DNA from 2 places in the Blastomonas sp. CCH9-A1 genome. Region 1 is predicted to be linked to the other one. Evidence: riboswitches for the same ligand, from Rfam matches in the RefSeq annotation. Region 1 holds a riboswitch; the other holds the start of a gene.
The links. Region 1 has a riboswitch for cobalamin ahead of AX725_RS19295 (hypothetical protein). Riboswitches for the same ligand answer to the same signal wherever they lie in the genome.

Region 1 (7,425 bases):
TCTGCTCGTCGGCATTCGAGCGTGCCTGTGCCTGGAGATAATCCCCGATGATGCCCTGCAGCTGAAGCTGGACGAATTCCTGCTGCCCTGCCCCCTGTGCGGCAACACTCTTGGTCACCCAGGCCCCCCAGACAAAGGTCGCCGCAGCGCCCGCGAACAGGAGGATTTCACGAGCCGACAGCGCGGCAAAGCGACTGCGACGTCTGACCTGTGAGGCCTTTGCCGAAGCGGGTGGCTGCGCTGGCAGCTCAACTACCTCAAGGGCGCGCCAGTCATCCTGGCAATCAGCGTGTACTATGCTTGGCACGTCGGTTTCTCAGTGTTCTGGGACGTCTGATCGTCCATCGAATGAGGCAAGCATTACCCTGCGAAACGGATTGGGCGCGGGAAGTGCTGCCGAAGTCAGCGACACGCCGCCGGTCGAATTCGGAATGCCAATTGAGCCCATGATCGTACGCACATAGTTGCGGGTCTCACGAAACGGCGGGATACCGCCAAATTGGTCCACGCGTCCCGGGCCTGCATTATAGGCAGCCAGTGCAAGCTCCCATGTCCCGAAGCGATCCAACTGCTCGCGCAGATACCGCGCGCCGCCGACAAGGTTTTGCCGCACATCCCAAGGGTCGGTGACACGCAGATATTGGGCCGTACCGGGCATAAGCTGAGCCATGCCCATCGCACCGGCACTGCTTCGGGCGAAGGGACGATATCTGCTTTCCTGCGCCAGCAAGGCGTCAAATAGAACAACGGGCACGCCGGCATCGCAAGCGACGTCGACGATCAGGTTGAAATAGGCGGTCCGGCGAGCCTGAGCATCGCCGCTGATACCATATCGCGGGAAGAAGCTGCGGGACTGGCAGAGTGGGTCATCCTGCGAAGGGCGGAATGGTGAAGAAGCAGGGCTCATGAATGATGCACCTGCCCGCATCCACGAAGGAACAGCGGGACGCGCGGCATAGGGATTGATCGTGAAGCTGTGAGGGACCAACTCAAAGTCGCCGTGCAACTCTGGTGAAAACGCATCCACTGGAGCCGGAGGCACTTCCACTGATTGCTCGAGATCGACCGCCCCGCGCAACTGTGGGCGGAGCACAGCAAAATCCGGTTTTGCCTCTGGCACAAACACGTCGAGCATGGCTTCGCGCGCCGATGATGGCGTCGGCGTCAAAGCGACCAGCAAAAATAGAAGATTTTTCATGACCACACCTTTCGGCGTGGTTCGGATATCGCCCCACTTTTCTAAATGAACAGGCGGCGCATGGCAATCGCCCAGAATCTGGCATCGCACAGACGAAAGCGGCGTTGGCCATCGCGAGCCGTGCCGGAGAAGGTCGGGTCGATCCAGAGGGGAAAGATGGTGAGGCTGAGCTGAGAGGAGCGAGTTTATGCTAGTTGCGCTCAAACCCACCCAGGAGACCATCGACATCGTTGCTGCGCTGAAGGGCCGTTGGCACGGTTCCTACGCGATGTGCATCTGCCCTGCGCATGCAGACCGAACGCCGTCACTTTCAGTCCGGCAGGGCGAGCGGGGTATTCTGGTCCACTGTTTTGCGGGATGCCGCAGCGAGGATGTCCTGCGCGAAATCGGTCGGACCAAACCGATCCTGAATTCCTCTGCCCCAAGCTATCAGCCAGAACGAACTGCGCCAAACGTCAGAAGGATATGGGATCAGGCCACGGAGATCCGCGGAACGCTCGGTGAAGTCTACCTTCGGTCGCGGCGGCTGCCAATCGACCTCCCCGACTTACGCTTCCATCCGCGGTGCCCATTCGGCCGCAAGCCTAAGACCACCTTCCGGCCCGCGATACTGGTCGGTGTCAGAACCGGGCACCGGATGACGGCCATCCAGCGGATCAGGCTGACCAACGACGGAACATGGCATGATGGCAAATTCATGCTCGGAAAGCCTGAACGGGGCGCGTGGGCACCGCAGTTCGAGGGCGACGTGCTCGCCATTGCTGAGGGCATGGAGGATGCGGCGAGCTATACTCAGATCAAAGGAGTCCCTTGCTGGGCAGCACTCGGGAATAAGCGTCTCGCGCTAATCAACGTTCCGGACCAAGTTGGCACCCTTTACATCGCCGCGGACAACGATGGTCCAGGCCGATACGCTGCAATGGCGGCAGTTGGATCACATAACATACCAGAAAGGCAGCTCTTGCGTGATCCGCCGCCAAGGCCTTTCCACGATTGGGCAGAAGCTCAGAGCCATATCCGTTAAATGAACATCAGGCTGAGTGTCGGCGATGAAGATCGGGCGCGAGGCACCGACAAACGCTGTAAGCTGTTGAACGAGCCATTCGGAAACATACCGCAAACTTGCCGGTCGAATTTCAGCATCGATATGCAGTTCCGACTTCCGCCGTCGAAGTTCATAGGCCACACCATCATAGAAAACGGATCGGTCCATTGAGGAACCCGTTTCAAGCAGTGCAGCGAAACTACGCAGACCGATTACTTGCATCTTTCCCACTACAAAGCTTGCGGGATTATCAATCGCGTCAATTCGATTTATGGCGAACCATTTGCCCATGAAATCTCGGATTTTCGGTGATGGGGCCAAAGGAAAACGCTATCACTTCAAGACACAGCTTGGTTTTATCCTGTATGTCAATTATACTGCCGCTGACTTCGGTTAAAATCCGTTGTCAACAGATCGCGCCGGTGCCCGAGAGGGTTTAATTCGGGAACACGGTGAGGAGCGGCTTTTGCTGATCCGAGTCCGAGGCTGTCCCTGCAACTGTAAGCGGCGAGCGCGATGCACATCGCTTCCACCTTCGGGCGGGAGCAGCCACTGGGCCGGACGCTAAGTCATGCGGGGCCTGGGAAGGCCGTGCATCAAGCTGTGACCCGCGAGCCAGGAGACCTGCCGGCGCTTGGTCGCTCTTGCTGCGGTCCAGGGGATGGCCATGGCACGGTAAACCTCCGTCTGAGCGACGAATCGATGTGACTGGGTCTTTCAGCGGCCCCGGCGCTGCGGGCGCGCGCCAGGAGAAAGCTGCTGACCACCTCACGTGGCGACTTGGTCTTGGTTCGTGGCGTCCGGACCGGAGACACCTGCAATGCAAATGTCATATAGTGCCTGACGTTATGGCAATCCGCCGCTTGGTCACCCTCAAGAAAGACAATGACCATTTGGTCGTAGAGGTAGACCTCGATGGGCCGATGCCGATTGGCCTTGTGGTCCATAAGGGCGAGCGCGACGCTACCATGCGGCTACTCATGGCGAAGAGTGGCAGCGCAATCGACAAACCCGGAAGAGTTTGCAGATTTCAACCCGATCAGTTGGGCTCTGCTGAAATGCTTGTCGATGAGCTTCGCGACAGGCTCCGCCGGATCGCTTCGAAACCCCTTAGTCTCAAGCAGATTGAGAAGCTGTTGTCGCTCACCCCCGCCGAACGCAACCGGTGGTCGAAAGATGGCCGACTGCAAATTTCCGGGACATCCAAAATACGCCGAGGGGACAACCTCATTTCGCTCGCGACCTATAATGTGGATGCGGTGGAACGGTTGCTTGAAAATCCTGCCATCGTTGAGGCTTGGCGTCGTTCCGATGCCAGTCGTTAAGGGATTGGCTTTCGGGCGACTTTCGACTAGTGGATCAACGTCAACGGTTTAAGACCGTTGTCAACAGATCGCGCCGGTGCCCGAGAGGGCTTAATTCGGGAACACGGTGAGGAGCGGCCTTGGCTGATCCGAATCCGAGGCTGTCCCTGCAACTGTAAGCGGCGAGCGCGATGCACATCGCTTCCACCTTCGGGCGGAAGCAGCCACTGGGCCTTACGCTTGTCCAAGCGCGGCCTGGGAAGGCCGTGCATCAAGCTATGACCCGCGAGCCAGGAGACCTGCCGGCGTTTGGTCGCTCTTGCTGCGGTCCAGGGGATGGCCATGGCACGGTAACCTCCGTCTGAGCGACGAACCATTGCGGCTGGGGCCGCAGGGTTAGTCCTGCGCGGGTGAATTGTGCCCACTCGCGTTGGCCTGGCCGACCGTTCGTGCGCTCTCCCGACTCGCCTTGGGAGTTGATGGATCCGGTTGCCCCTTTTCGTCGCGCAGTTGCTCGGCACCAAGGGGGTATCCCGATGAAGAAACCTGTTCTCGTATCCACGTTTGCGCTGGCGCTAGCCAGCTGCCCGGCCTTCGCGCAGTCGAACCCGGGACAGCCTACAACCAATGACAGCGGAGAAACCATTGTCGTGACGGCGTCACGGTCCGGTGAGGCCGTGGCCGTAAACAAGCTCGGTGCGTCGGTGACGGTACTGGACAGCGAAGCGTTGGAGCAGCGCCAGACCCGGATTGTTTCGGACATTCTGCGCGATGTGCCGGGCGTTGCCGTGAGCCGCACCGGCGCTGCTGGCGGCCTCACCCAGCTCCGGCTTCGCGGCTCCGAGGGCAACCACGTCCTCGTTCTGATTGACGGTATAGAAGCTTCGGACCCGTATTTTGGCGAGTTCGATTTCGCCACTCTCATTGCCGATCCCGAAGCCCGCGTTGAAGTCCTGCGAGGGCAGCAGTCCTCGCTTTACGGTTCGGACGCGATCGGCGGCGTTATCCAGTATCTGACATTGACCGGGAAGGAGGCTCCGGGGGTCAGCTTGCGCGCAGAGGGCGGCAGCTTCAACACCTTCACCGGAAGCGCGCGTGCTGGCGGAGTGTCTGGCGATCTCGATTATGCTGTGTCTGGCGCTTACTATCACACCGGCGGCTATCCCACGGCACGAAATGGCAGCAGGGATGTCGGCTCCGACATCGCAGGCCTTTCGGCCAAGCTCATCTGGTCGCCGTCCGAAACCTTCAAACTGACCGGCGTTGCCCGCTACAGCTTCACGGAAGCCGATACCAACAACAGCGAGAACAATCCGGCGAGCCCGCTATTCGGATTCACCGTCGACAGCCCCGGCGTGTTCTTCAGAAACAAGGCCTTCTATGGTCTTGTGAGAGCTGAACTGATCGGGCTCGACGGCCGCTGGACGAACGCAGTGACAGGGCAAGTCGCGTTGAGCGAGCGCAAGGGCTTCGACGCTGCGGGCTTCGATTACGGCAACAAGGGTAACCGCTACAAAGGCTCGTTCGAATCGAGCCTGCGGCTGGGCACCGACGCCATCCGGCATCGCCTGACCGCCGCAATCGACGTCGAGCGCGAAGAATTCCAGAACACCACACCGTCATCCTTCGCGTTTCAGGGAAAAAGATCGACCGACAATGTCGGGATTGTCGGGCAGTATGAACTGCTGATCAACGACGCATTCTCTTTTGGTGCATCGATCCGCCATGACGAAAATGATCGCTTTGATGACCCCACAACTTGGCGGGTTCAAGGCAGTTATTCGCTCCCGACTGGTACCCGTGTTCGCGGTGCCTATGGAACGGGGGTCAAGAATCCGGGCTATTTCGAGCTCTATGGATTTTCCGATGGCCGCTATATTGGCAACCCTAACCTGAGGCCCGAGAAGTCGGAAGGGTGGGAAGCCGGCATCGAGCAAAGCTTCAGCGATGGCAAGGCCACCATAAGCGCGACCTATTTCGATAGCCGCCTGAAGGACGAAATTTTCACGACCTTCCCCGCTCCGACCTTCATAGCGACGCCATCAAACCGTGCAACTTTGTCGAAACAGCATGGCATTGAGGTGGCCCTTGCCGCCCGTCCAATTCCCCAGATCAGGCTGGACGCCGCCTACACATGGCTTCATGCGCGAGAAAACGGCACAGTCGAGGTGCGTCGCCCCAAGCATATCGGCAGTTTCAACGCGACAGTGTTCAGCAAGGATGAGCGCTTTTCGGGTACGTTGACAGTGCGCTACAACGGGCGTCAGACCGATGTCGCGTTTACAAATCCAAGCTTCATTCCGGTGCGCGTGTCCCTGAGGGAATATGTACTGGTTAACCTGAATGCCGAATACAAGTTGCGCCCCAACATTTCGTTGTTTGCGCGCGTAGAAAACCTCATCAACGAGCAATACGAAGAGGTGTTCAGTTTCGCCACTCCGGGCCGCGCAGGCTATGGTGGCGTTCGCGTCCGCTTCTGATGTTCCGCAAGGCGCTCTGCCTCCTTTGGATGATCTCCGTGCTTCCGGCTCTGGCCGGTTGCACGGAGCCGTCTGGTAGTCGCAGCCAGGCGGCAGCAAAGCCAGTCCATGTCATGTCGATGAACCAGTGCACGGATCAGCTTGTCCTGGCATTGCTGCCACCTGAGCGGATCGCGTCGGTCACTTGGCTGTCGCGCGATCCCGACGGCTCCCTCATGTTCCGCGAGGCTGCGCGTGTCGACATCAACCATGGAATGTCGGAGGAGGTCCTGCGCCAGAAGCCGGACCTGGTTATTGCCGGGGCATTTACGACGCCGGCAACACGCGGACTGCTTAAGCGATTAGGGTTTCCAATGATCGAGGTCGATCATGCGGAAACCTACGAAGATATCCGCAAGATAACCCGACAGGTCGCCAAGGCAGTAGGAGAGCCCGCTCGCGGCGAGGAATTGATCGCAAAAATGGACCGCCAACTGGCCGACCTTGCGCGCGATCCGGGCCCGCCGCTACGAGTGGCTGCGTGGGATGGTGCTGGCTTCAATGCAAGCACGGGGTCTCTCTATGACACTGTGCTCAAGACAGCCGGTGCGACCAATGTTGCCAACACACTGCAGAAGAGCAGCTACGGCAAACCGGATATCGAAATCCTGCTCCTTTCTGCTCCGTCCCTGCTGGTGAAAGGCGCCGGGGTAGGTCGCCGCCCGGGGCTTCGCGAAAACGTCGAGCGACACCCTCTAATCCGTCGCTACTGGGACGGTGACCGTACGCTGACGATCCGACAGGCGTACTACGTTTGCGGAACGCCGATGGTGACGGAAGCCGCGATGCAGTTGCGCAACGAACTTCGTTCAGCGGCTCTCCATGCCCGCTCTCCCCTTCCCTTTGCCGGTGGGAAATCGCTATGACCCGGTGGCTTGTTCCCATGCTGGTCAGTTGTCTGCTCGCCAGCGCTTTCGCTTCGGTGCTGGCTGGCTCCGTCTGGTTGACACCACGCGAAGCGTTTCAGGCGCTGGCTTTCGATCATGCGGATCTGGCTGGCCAGATCGTCACCCAGATCCGCCTGCCACGGGTTGTCCTTTCGATGGCCATCGGTGGCATCCTTGGCCTCTCGGGTGCCGTCATGCAGGGGCTGTTGCGAAACCCGCTGGCTGACCCCGGCCTGCTGGGCGTTTCGGCAGGTGCCTCGCTCGGTGCGGTCATCGCCATCTATTTCGGCTTTGCCGCCAGTTTTACCCTTGCCGCTCCGCTGTTTGGTCTGACAGGTGCATTCGTCACCACAGGCATTGCCTTCATCCTTGCGCGGGGAGGCGGTACCCTATCGCTCATCCTGGCCGGGGCAGCAGTCAGCAGCATAGCCAGTGCAGGCGTCAGTCTGGCGCTCAACCTCTCCCCCAATCC
Region 2 (7,425 bases), on a different contig from region 1:
GATGACTGACCAGCCGCACCCCGCCGGTTTTTCCCGGACCACCACCGGGAGCGTATTCACCGACGATGCCAAGGCACGCTTCGCGCTGTGCTATCCGGAAACCGCGCATATCCTTAACCACGGGCTGTTGCAGCATCCGCTGATGGAGCTGGAATCGCTCGCGCAACTGGGCGAGGCGTTGCCGGAGAAATCGCTCGAGTATAATCGCGGCGACCTGCCCATCGGCATCCGCCCCGAAGACGTGCCCAAGACCGGCCTCAGCATCGGCGAGACGATCCGCGGCATCGACAGCGCCAACAGCTGGTGCGTGCTCAAGAATATCGAGCAGGTGCCCGCCTATCGCGACCTTCTGATGAGCCTGCTCGCCGAGCTGCGCGACGTCACCGACAAGACCACCGGAGCCATGCTGCGGCCCGAAGGCTTCATCTTCGTCTCTTCGCCCGGATCGATGACGCCCTATCATTTCGATCCCGAGCACAACATCCTGCTGCAGCTGCGCGGCACCAAGACGATGACGGTGTTCCCGGCAGGCGACCCGCGCTTTGCCGCGCCGGAAGCGCATGAGGCCTATCATTCGGGCGGCGGCCCGCGCAACCTGCCCTGGGACGATGGCTTTGCGCCGCACGGCACCGACTATCGGCTAGAACCCGGCCAGGCGATCTTCGTGCCGGTGATGGCACCGCATTATGTGCGCAATGGCGACAAGCCCTCGATCTCGCTGTCGATCACTTGGCGTTCGGAGTGGAGCTATGCCGAAACCGACGCGCATGCGATGAACAGCGTGCTGCGCAAATATGGCTTCCGCCCCTCGCCGCCGCGCCGCTATCCGGTCAACAATCTGGTGAAATCCTACGGCTATCGCGCGCTGCGCAAGCTGGGGCTCGACTGACGCCGCTTATCGGCCCACCAGCACCCGGATCGCGCCATCGCTCTGGGTGACAGTGGCGTGGATGCCATAAATCGCCTCGATCCAGTGCGGGGTCATCGTCTCGGCGACGCTACCGCTGGCGAGCGTGCGGCCTTCGCTCATCCAGACCAGCCGATCGGCAAACAGCGCGGCCAGATCGAGATCGTGCAGCACGACCAGCGCACCGCCGCCGCGATCGACAAAGCTGCGGATCAGCCGCATCACCTGATGCTGATGGCGCGGATCGAGCGAGGCGACGGGCTCGTCGGCGACCATCAGCGGGGCCTGCGAGGCGAGCGCGCGGGCGATATGCACCCGCGCCAGTTCGCCGCCGGACAGCGTATCGGTGGCGCGGTTCGCCAGCGCCAGAAGATCGCAGGCCGCGAGCGCATGCGCGACTGCAATGGTGTCCGCCTCGGCCAGCCTGGCAGGCGCCGCACCATAAGCGAAGCGGCCAAGCGCGACCACATCGCGCACCCGGATCGGCCAGGCGAGATCGCGCATCTGCGGGAGATAGGTCACAGCGCGCGCACGCTCGGTCGGGGTCAGAACGCCAGGGTCTCGTCCCGCCAGCGTGGCCATGCCGCTATCGGCGCGCGCCAGGCCCAGCGCGACGCGCAACAGGCTGGTCTTGCCCGCGCCATTGGGGCCGAGCAGAATCACGAGTTCGCCGGGATTCAGCGCCAGCGAAGCCTGATTGAGCAAGCTCGCTCCTCTGATCGAAAGGCTCGCCTCGGTGACGTTCAGACCCGCCTCGCTCATCGTACCGCTCCCCGCCGGATCGCGATCATCACGAACACCGGCGCGCCGATCAAGGCGGCGACCACGCCGAGTTTGAGCTCGGTATCGCCGGGGATAATCCGCACCGTGATATCCGCGAGGATCAGGATCAGCCCGGAGAGCAGCGCGCTCGGCACCAGCACGCGCGCGGGATCGTGCCCGACCCAGGGGCGCACCAGATGCGGCGCGACAATGCCGACAAAGCCGATCGCGCCCGCCAGCGCCACTGCGCCGCCGGTCGCCAGCCCTGCGCCGAGCACGACCAGCATCCGCTGGCGCGCGACATCAAGCCCGACGCCGGCCGCCGCTTCCTCACCCAGCGCCAGTGCTGTCAGCCCGCGCCGCGCCGCTATCAGCAGCGCTGCCCCGGCAGCAATGAACGGGGCGCTGAGCGCGAGATCATCGAGGCTGCGATTGGCGACCGACCCCATCATCCAGGTGACCATATCGGCCAGCGTGAACGGGTTGGGAGCAAGGTTCATCAGCAGCGACATGATCGCCCCCGAGAAGCTGGAAATGCCGACCCCGACCAGAATCAGCGTCACCACCGACCGGGTACGCGGCGCCGCCCAGGCGATGATCGCGGTCGCCGCCAGCGCGCCGGCAATCGCCGCCAGCGGCAGCGCGAACGGCATGAGGGCTGCAAGCCCGTAAAACAGCGCCACGGTCGCAAACAGCGCCGCCATCGCGGAAACGCCGAGCACGCCGGGCTCTGCCAGCGGATTGCGGAGCAGGCCTTGCAGCGCCGCGCCGCTCAGCCCCAATGCGCCGCCTGCGACCAGCGCCGCGAGCGCCCGCGGCAGCCGTACCTGCCACACGACGAGCATGTCGCCCGGCTCGCCCATGCCCAGCAAAGCCGCCGCCATGCGCGCGGGCGGCAGCGGGACAGATCCAAGCAGACAGGCCGCGACCAGCGCGATCACGATCCCGACGACCAGTCCTGGGATCAGCCAGCGTGTGCGGGTCATAGCTGTGCGCCTCTGGCCCGCGCCATCGCCTCGGCGGCGTCGAGCACGAACCAGCCGCCGCACGCGGTCCATGCGCCTTCAAGCCCGATGATTGGATGTTCGCTCGCCGTGCGCATCAACGGATGCCGTGCCGCACTCCACTGATCGGGATTGTAGTCGCGCCGTCCGAACCAGGCGACCGCGACGCGATCAGGCTTTTCATAGGCCAGCCGCTCGAGCGGCAGCGGTTGCCAGCCGGGCTCGGTCTGGAAATTGCGGTATCCGGCGAGTTCGATGAGTTCATGGATCAGCGATCCGGGTCCGGTGGTGACCCCGCCGGGGGTGGCATAGAGCAGGGTTGGGCCGCCTTTTTTATTCATCCTCTCCGCGTTCCCGAGCGAAGTCGAGGGACCTGCGCGCAACCCTGGGCGATCACGTCCCTCGACTTCGCTCGGGACAAACGGATATGGGTGTCTAAGTGCAGCCACCCGCGCATCCATCTCGCGGGCGATCCGCTCGCCCCGCGCCCGCTCGCCCAGCTGTCCGGCGGTCTCGATCAGCACGCGCCGCACGCCCGCCAAATCCTCGGCATAGCCCAGCTGCAACACCGGCACCCCGGCGCGCGCGAAGAACGCACCCGCGTCCGCACCGCCACCATAGCTGCGCACGACCAGATCGGGCTTGAGCACCAGCACGTCCTCGGCGCGCGGGGCAACCTTGGGCATGCCTTTTGCCGTCTCGCGCATATACGAGAAATCGCGCGTGGCATCGGGCGAGAGCGCGAGAATGCGCTCCCGTCCGAGAAGTTTCAGCACATATTGATCCGCGCAATAATCGAGGCTCACGACCCGCATCGCCCGAACCGGAGGTTCGAGTGGTGCGGGTGTCGCGGCCTTGCCCAGCGAGCAGGCGGTGAGGATGCTGCACATGGCGAGCAACAAAGCGCCCACCCCCAACCGTTTGTCCCGAGCGTGTCGAGGGACCTTGCACAACCGATGCGCGCACGTCCCTCGACTTCGCTCGGGACAAACGGAGAAAGGGGGGAGAACCCTTGACATCACATCTTCAACCTGACCCCCGCATAGCCCGCACGTCCGGGCACGCCATAATTGAACGCGGTCTGGTACGCCTCGTCAAACAGGTTTTCGACCCGGCCATAGACTTCCAGATTGTCCGAGATGCTCCAGCTAGCGCGCAGATCGACGCGGACATAGCTGTCGAGCCGCACGGTGTTGGCGACATCGTCGAACGTGTCGCCGACCATCAGGAAGGTCGCGCCCAGCGCCGGCCCCCAGGGGGATTTCCAGTCGACAAGCACCGAGGCGCTGTCCTTGGCGCGCCGCGCGAGCCGGTTTCCGAAATTGACCCGGCCCGAAAAGTCCGCTTCGCGCGAGCGGTTCTCGGTATCGACCAGGCTGTACTGTGCCTGCACGGTGAAATTGGGCACCGGCTGCATCCACAGGCCAAGCTCCACGCCTTGCGCCCGCGCCGCCGCAATATTCTCGAGGCTGAACGTCGCCGAAGAAAAGACGATAAGGTCCTCGGTATTGCGGCGGAACCAGGTCGCCTGCGCGCGGAGCTTGCCGTCGATCAGCGACTGTTCGATCCCCGCATCATAGCTGCGCGCTGTTTCGGGGCGCAGATCGGGATTGCCGAATGCGGCGAGTTGCTCGCTGAGCGCCGGGGCGCGGAAACCCTCGGCATAGGTCGCGCGGATCACGGTATCGCCGTCATTGGGCGTATAGGCGATATTGCCGCCCAGGCTGGTCTTGCTGCCGAACACCTGCTGGTCGTCGACGCGCACCCCGCCGGTGACGGTCAGCCCCTTGAGCGGTCGCACGATGGCCTGGCCGTAATAGCTGGTCATGTGCACGTCACTGACATCGGGCGCAGTGTTGAACGAGGGGAAGAAGGTGCTCGCCTCGCTCTGCTCGTGCTCGACGCCGAACACCAGCGTCAGCGCATCGGCCACGTCGGCCACGCCCTGATATTCGAACCGGTCGAGCGTGCCCTTGGCGCGCGCGGGGTTGAACGATCCGGGTGTCGGATCGGTGGTCACGCGCTTGATGTCGGTGCGGGTATAGGCGATGCGGTTGCGGAAACGACCGTTGAACAGCGCCACGTTCAGCCCGGCATAGCCGACGAACTGGCGGCTGTCGGTCACGGGCAGTGTATCGGCAGGCGGGTTATCGAATTCGGCCTCGCCATCGGTATAGAAGCCGCGCAGATCGAGGCTGATCGCATCGCTGAACGCGACGCGCAGCTTGCCGTTGAGCGTCAGGTTCTTGAACCCGTCCTTCTCGGTGGCACCATTGCGCTCATCCGAAGCGCTGATGCCATCGGTGCGGAAATAGCTCCCGCCGAGACTTCCCGAAACGATTCCGGTCTTGCCCGACACGCTGGCGACCAGTTGGCCGGTGTCGCGATAGCCATATTCGCCGCGCGCATTGGCCTGCAGCCCCTCGCTCGGCTCGATCGTGGTGATGTTGATGACGCCGCCGATCGCCTGGCTGCCCCAGATCACCGAATTGGGTCCACGCAACACCTCGACCGACCCGATATTGCCGGTCAGGATCGAGCTGAAATCGAACGCGCCCGAGGGCGATGACGGATCATTGATGCGCACGCCATCGACCAGCACCAGAGTCTGCGAGCTGTCGCCGCCGCGGATGAACACGCTGGTTGTACCGCCGGGGCCGCCGTTGCGCGCAACGCTGATGCCGGGCAGCGTCTGCAGCACGTCGCTCAGCACCTGGGTCTGGCGGCGGTCGAGCTCGGCCTTGTCGACCACGGTGATCGACTGGCCGGTCTCGCTCCGCTTCTGGACGATGCGACTGGCGGAGACGACGATATCGTCGTCCTGGTCGTCGGTGGCAGACTGCGCATGGAGCGGCGTGGCCACGGCCAGAGCAAGCGCGGACACGGTGAAACTGCGGATGAATTTGGACACGGTTTTCCCTCAGCCCCAGCCGCCGCCGAAGCGGAAGGGCAGATGAACGACATTAAGGCCCGCCGGGATCGCTCCCGGACGCGACTATGGCCTGTGGCATGTCGTTACGAAGGAAAAAACTTTCCCATCCGAACAGGCTGGACCCGGCCCCCGGATGAACGACGCGATGGCAGGTCTCCTGGCTCGTCGATCATCGCCTCGGGCCGTCTTCCCGGGATCGCTCCCAGTGACATAGTGGCCGTCGGCTCCCGACTGACAGTTGCGGGCACAGCGCCGGATTTGCACCGGCTTCCCTCTTCGCCCCCCGGCTAAGGGAGGAACCATCTGGATGCGCAATTGCTGGATTTGGGCAGGCTTGTCAATCCGGCCTTACAAAAGCCCCGGCCTGCCCTGCTGACAGGCCGGGCTTCAGGGGATCAGATCAGCTCGACCGCAACCGCCGTCGCCTCGCCGCCGCCGATGCAGAGCGATGCGAGACCGCGCTTGCCGCCATGTGTCTGCAGGGCGGAAACCAGCGTGGCGATGATTCGCGCACCGCTCGCGCCGATCGGGTGGCCAAGTGCGGTCGCGCCGCCATGCACGTTGATCTTGTCGTGCGGGATGCCGAGGTCGCGCATCGCGATCATCGACACGCAGGCGAACGCCTCGTTGACCTCGAACAGGTCGACATCGTCGACGCTCCAGCCCGCCTTTTCCAGCGCCTTGCGGCTGGCATCGACCGGCGCGGTGGTGAAGCGCGCCGGCGCGTGCGCGTGGGCGGCGTGCGACACGATCCGCGCGACGGGCTTGAGGCCCAGCCTGTCGGCCACGCTCTGGCGGGTCAGAACCAGCGCCGCTGCACCGTCGGAGATCGACGAGGCATTGGCAGCGGTGATCGTGCCGTCCTTGGCAAACGCCGGCTTCAGGCTCGGGATCTTCGACGCGTCGCCCTTGAGCGGCTGTTCGTCCTTGTCGATCGTCTCGGTGCCCTTGCGACCGGTGATCTCGACGGGGACGATCTCGCGGTCGAAGCCGCCCGAGCTCTGCGCCTTCTGTGCGCGGGTCAGCGAGGCGATGGCATAATCGTCCTGGTCCTGGCGGGTGAACTGATATTCGCCTGCGGTTTCCTCGGCAAAGCTGCCCATCGCGCGGCCGGGTTCATACGCGTCCTCGAGTCCGTCAAGGAACATGTGATCCATCACCCGGTCATGGCCAATGCGCGCGCCGCCGCGATGCTTGGTGAGCAGATAGGGCGCATTGGTCATGCTCTCCATACCACCTGCCACCAGCAGATCGACCGAGCCCGAGGCCAGCGCCTCTGCCCCCATGATCGTCGCCTGCATGCCGCTCCCGCACATCTTGTTGACCGTGGTCGCCTCGACCGATTGCGGCAGGCCGGCCTTGAGCGCGGCCTGGCGCGCCGGGGCCTGGCCTAGCCCAGCCGGCAGCACGCAACCCATATAGATGCGCTCGATCGCATCGCCCGAAACCCCAGCCCGCTCGACCGCCGCCTTGACGGCAGTCGCGCCGAGATCGGTGGCGCTGGCGCCCGAGAGCGAACCCTGGAAGCTGCCCATCGGCGTGCGCGCATAGGAGACGATGACGACGGGATCGGCGGCGGAAAATGCGGTCATGGCATGAGTCCCTTTTCGAATGTGGTGAAAGCGCCTTCCCCTAGGGCCAGCGCGATTGCAAGAGGCTTGGAGTACAAAGCGCTTGGCCTGTCTCGGGGCGAGCCGCTATGCGCAAGGGCGCTGCCGATCCCCGGCATTGGGCCAATTTCGTTATGTATGCGCCGCTGCTCGACCATCCGGTGATCGCGCCCCTTGCAGCGGCAATCCTTGGCGCAATCTTCGGCAGCT

Region 2: linked by a shared signal. The riboswitch ahead of AX725_RS13490 (TonB-dependent receptor plug domain-containing protein) and the one ahead of AX725_RS19295 (hypothetical protein) in region 1 are both predicted to bind cobalamin.

What each region holds. Positions count from the first base shown of each region.
Region 1 covers NZ_LSHM01000071.1:41,346-48,770, reverse strand. Annotated here, with positions in the region: gene AX725_RS19310 (TrbI F-type domain-containing protein) at 1-307, opposite strand, end outside; gene AX725_RS19305 (lytic transglycosylase domain-containing protein) at 317-1,198, opposite strand; gene AX725_RS21730 (DUF7146 domain-containing protein) at 1,386-2,222, shown strand; gene AX725_RS21350 (hypothetical protein) at 2,133-2,534, opposite strand; cobalamin riboswitch at 2,647-2,889, shown strand; gene AX725_RS19295 (hypothetical protein) at 3,107-3,568, shown strand; cobalamin riboswitch at 3,626-3,868, shown strand; gene AX725_RS19290 (TonB-dependent receptor plug domain-containing protein) at 4,084-6,027, shown strand; gene AX725_RS19285 (ABC transporter substrate-binding protein) at 6,141-6,932, shown strand; gene AX725_RS19280 (FecCD family ABC transporter permease) at 6,929-7,425, shown strand, end outside.
Region 2 covers NZ_LSHM01000043.1:63,524-70,948, forward strand. Annotated here, with positions in the region: gene AX725_RS13465 (GNAT family N-acetyltransferase) at 1-9, shown strand, start outside; gene AX725_RS13470 (cupin-like domain-containing protein) at 2-889, shown strand; gene AX725_RS13475 (ABC transporter ATP-binding protein) at 896-1,669, opposite strand; gene AX725_RS13480 (FecCD family ABC transporter permease) at 1,666-2,655, opposite strand; gene AX725_RS13485 (ABC transporter substrate-binding protein) at 2,652-3,584, opposite strand; gene AX725_RS13490 (TonB-dependent receptor plug domain-containing protein) at 3,692-5,584, opposite strand; cobalamin riboswitch at 5,736-5,924, opposite strand; gene AX725_RS13495 (thiolase family protein) at 6,001-7,197, opposite strand; gene AX725_RS13500 (prepilin peptidase) at 7,305-7,425, shown strand, end outside.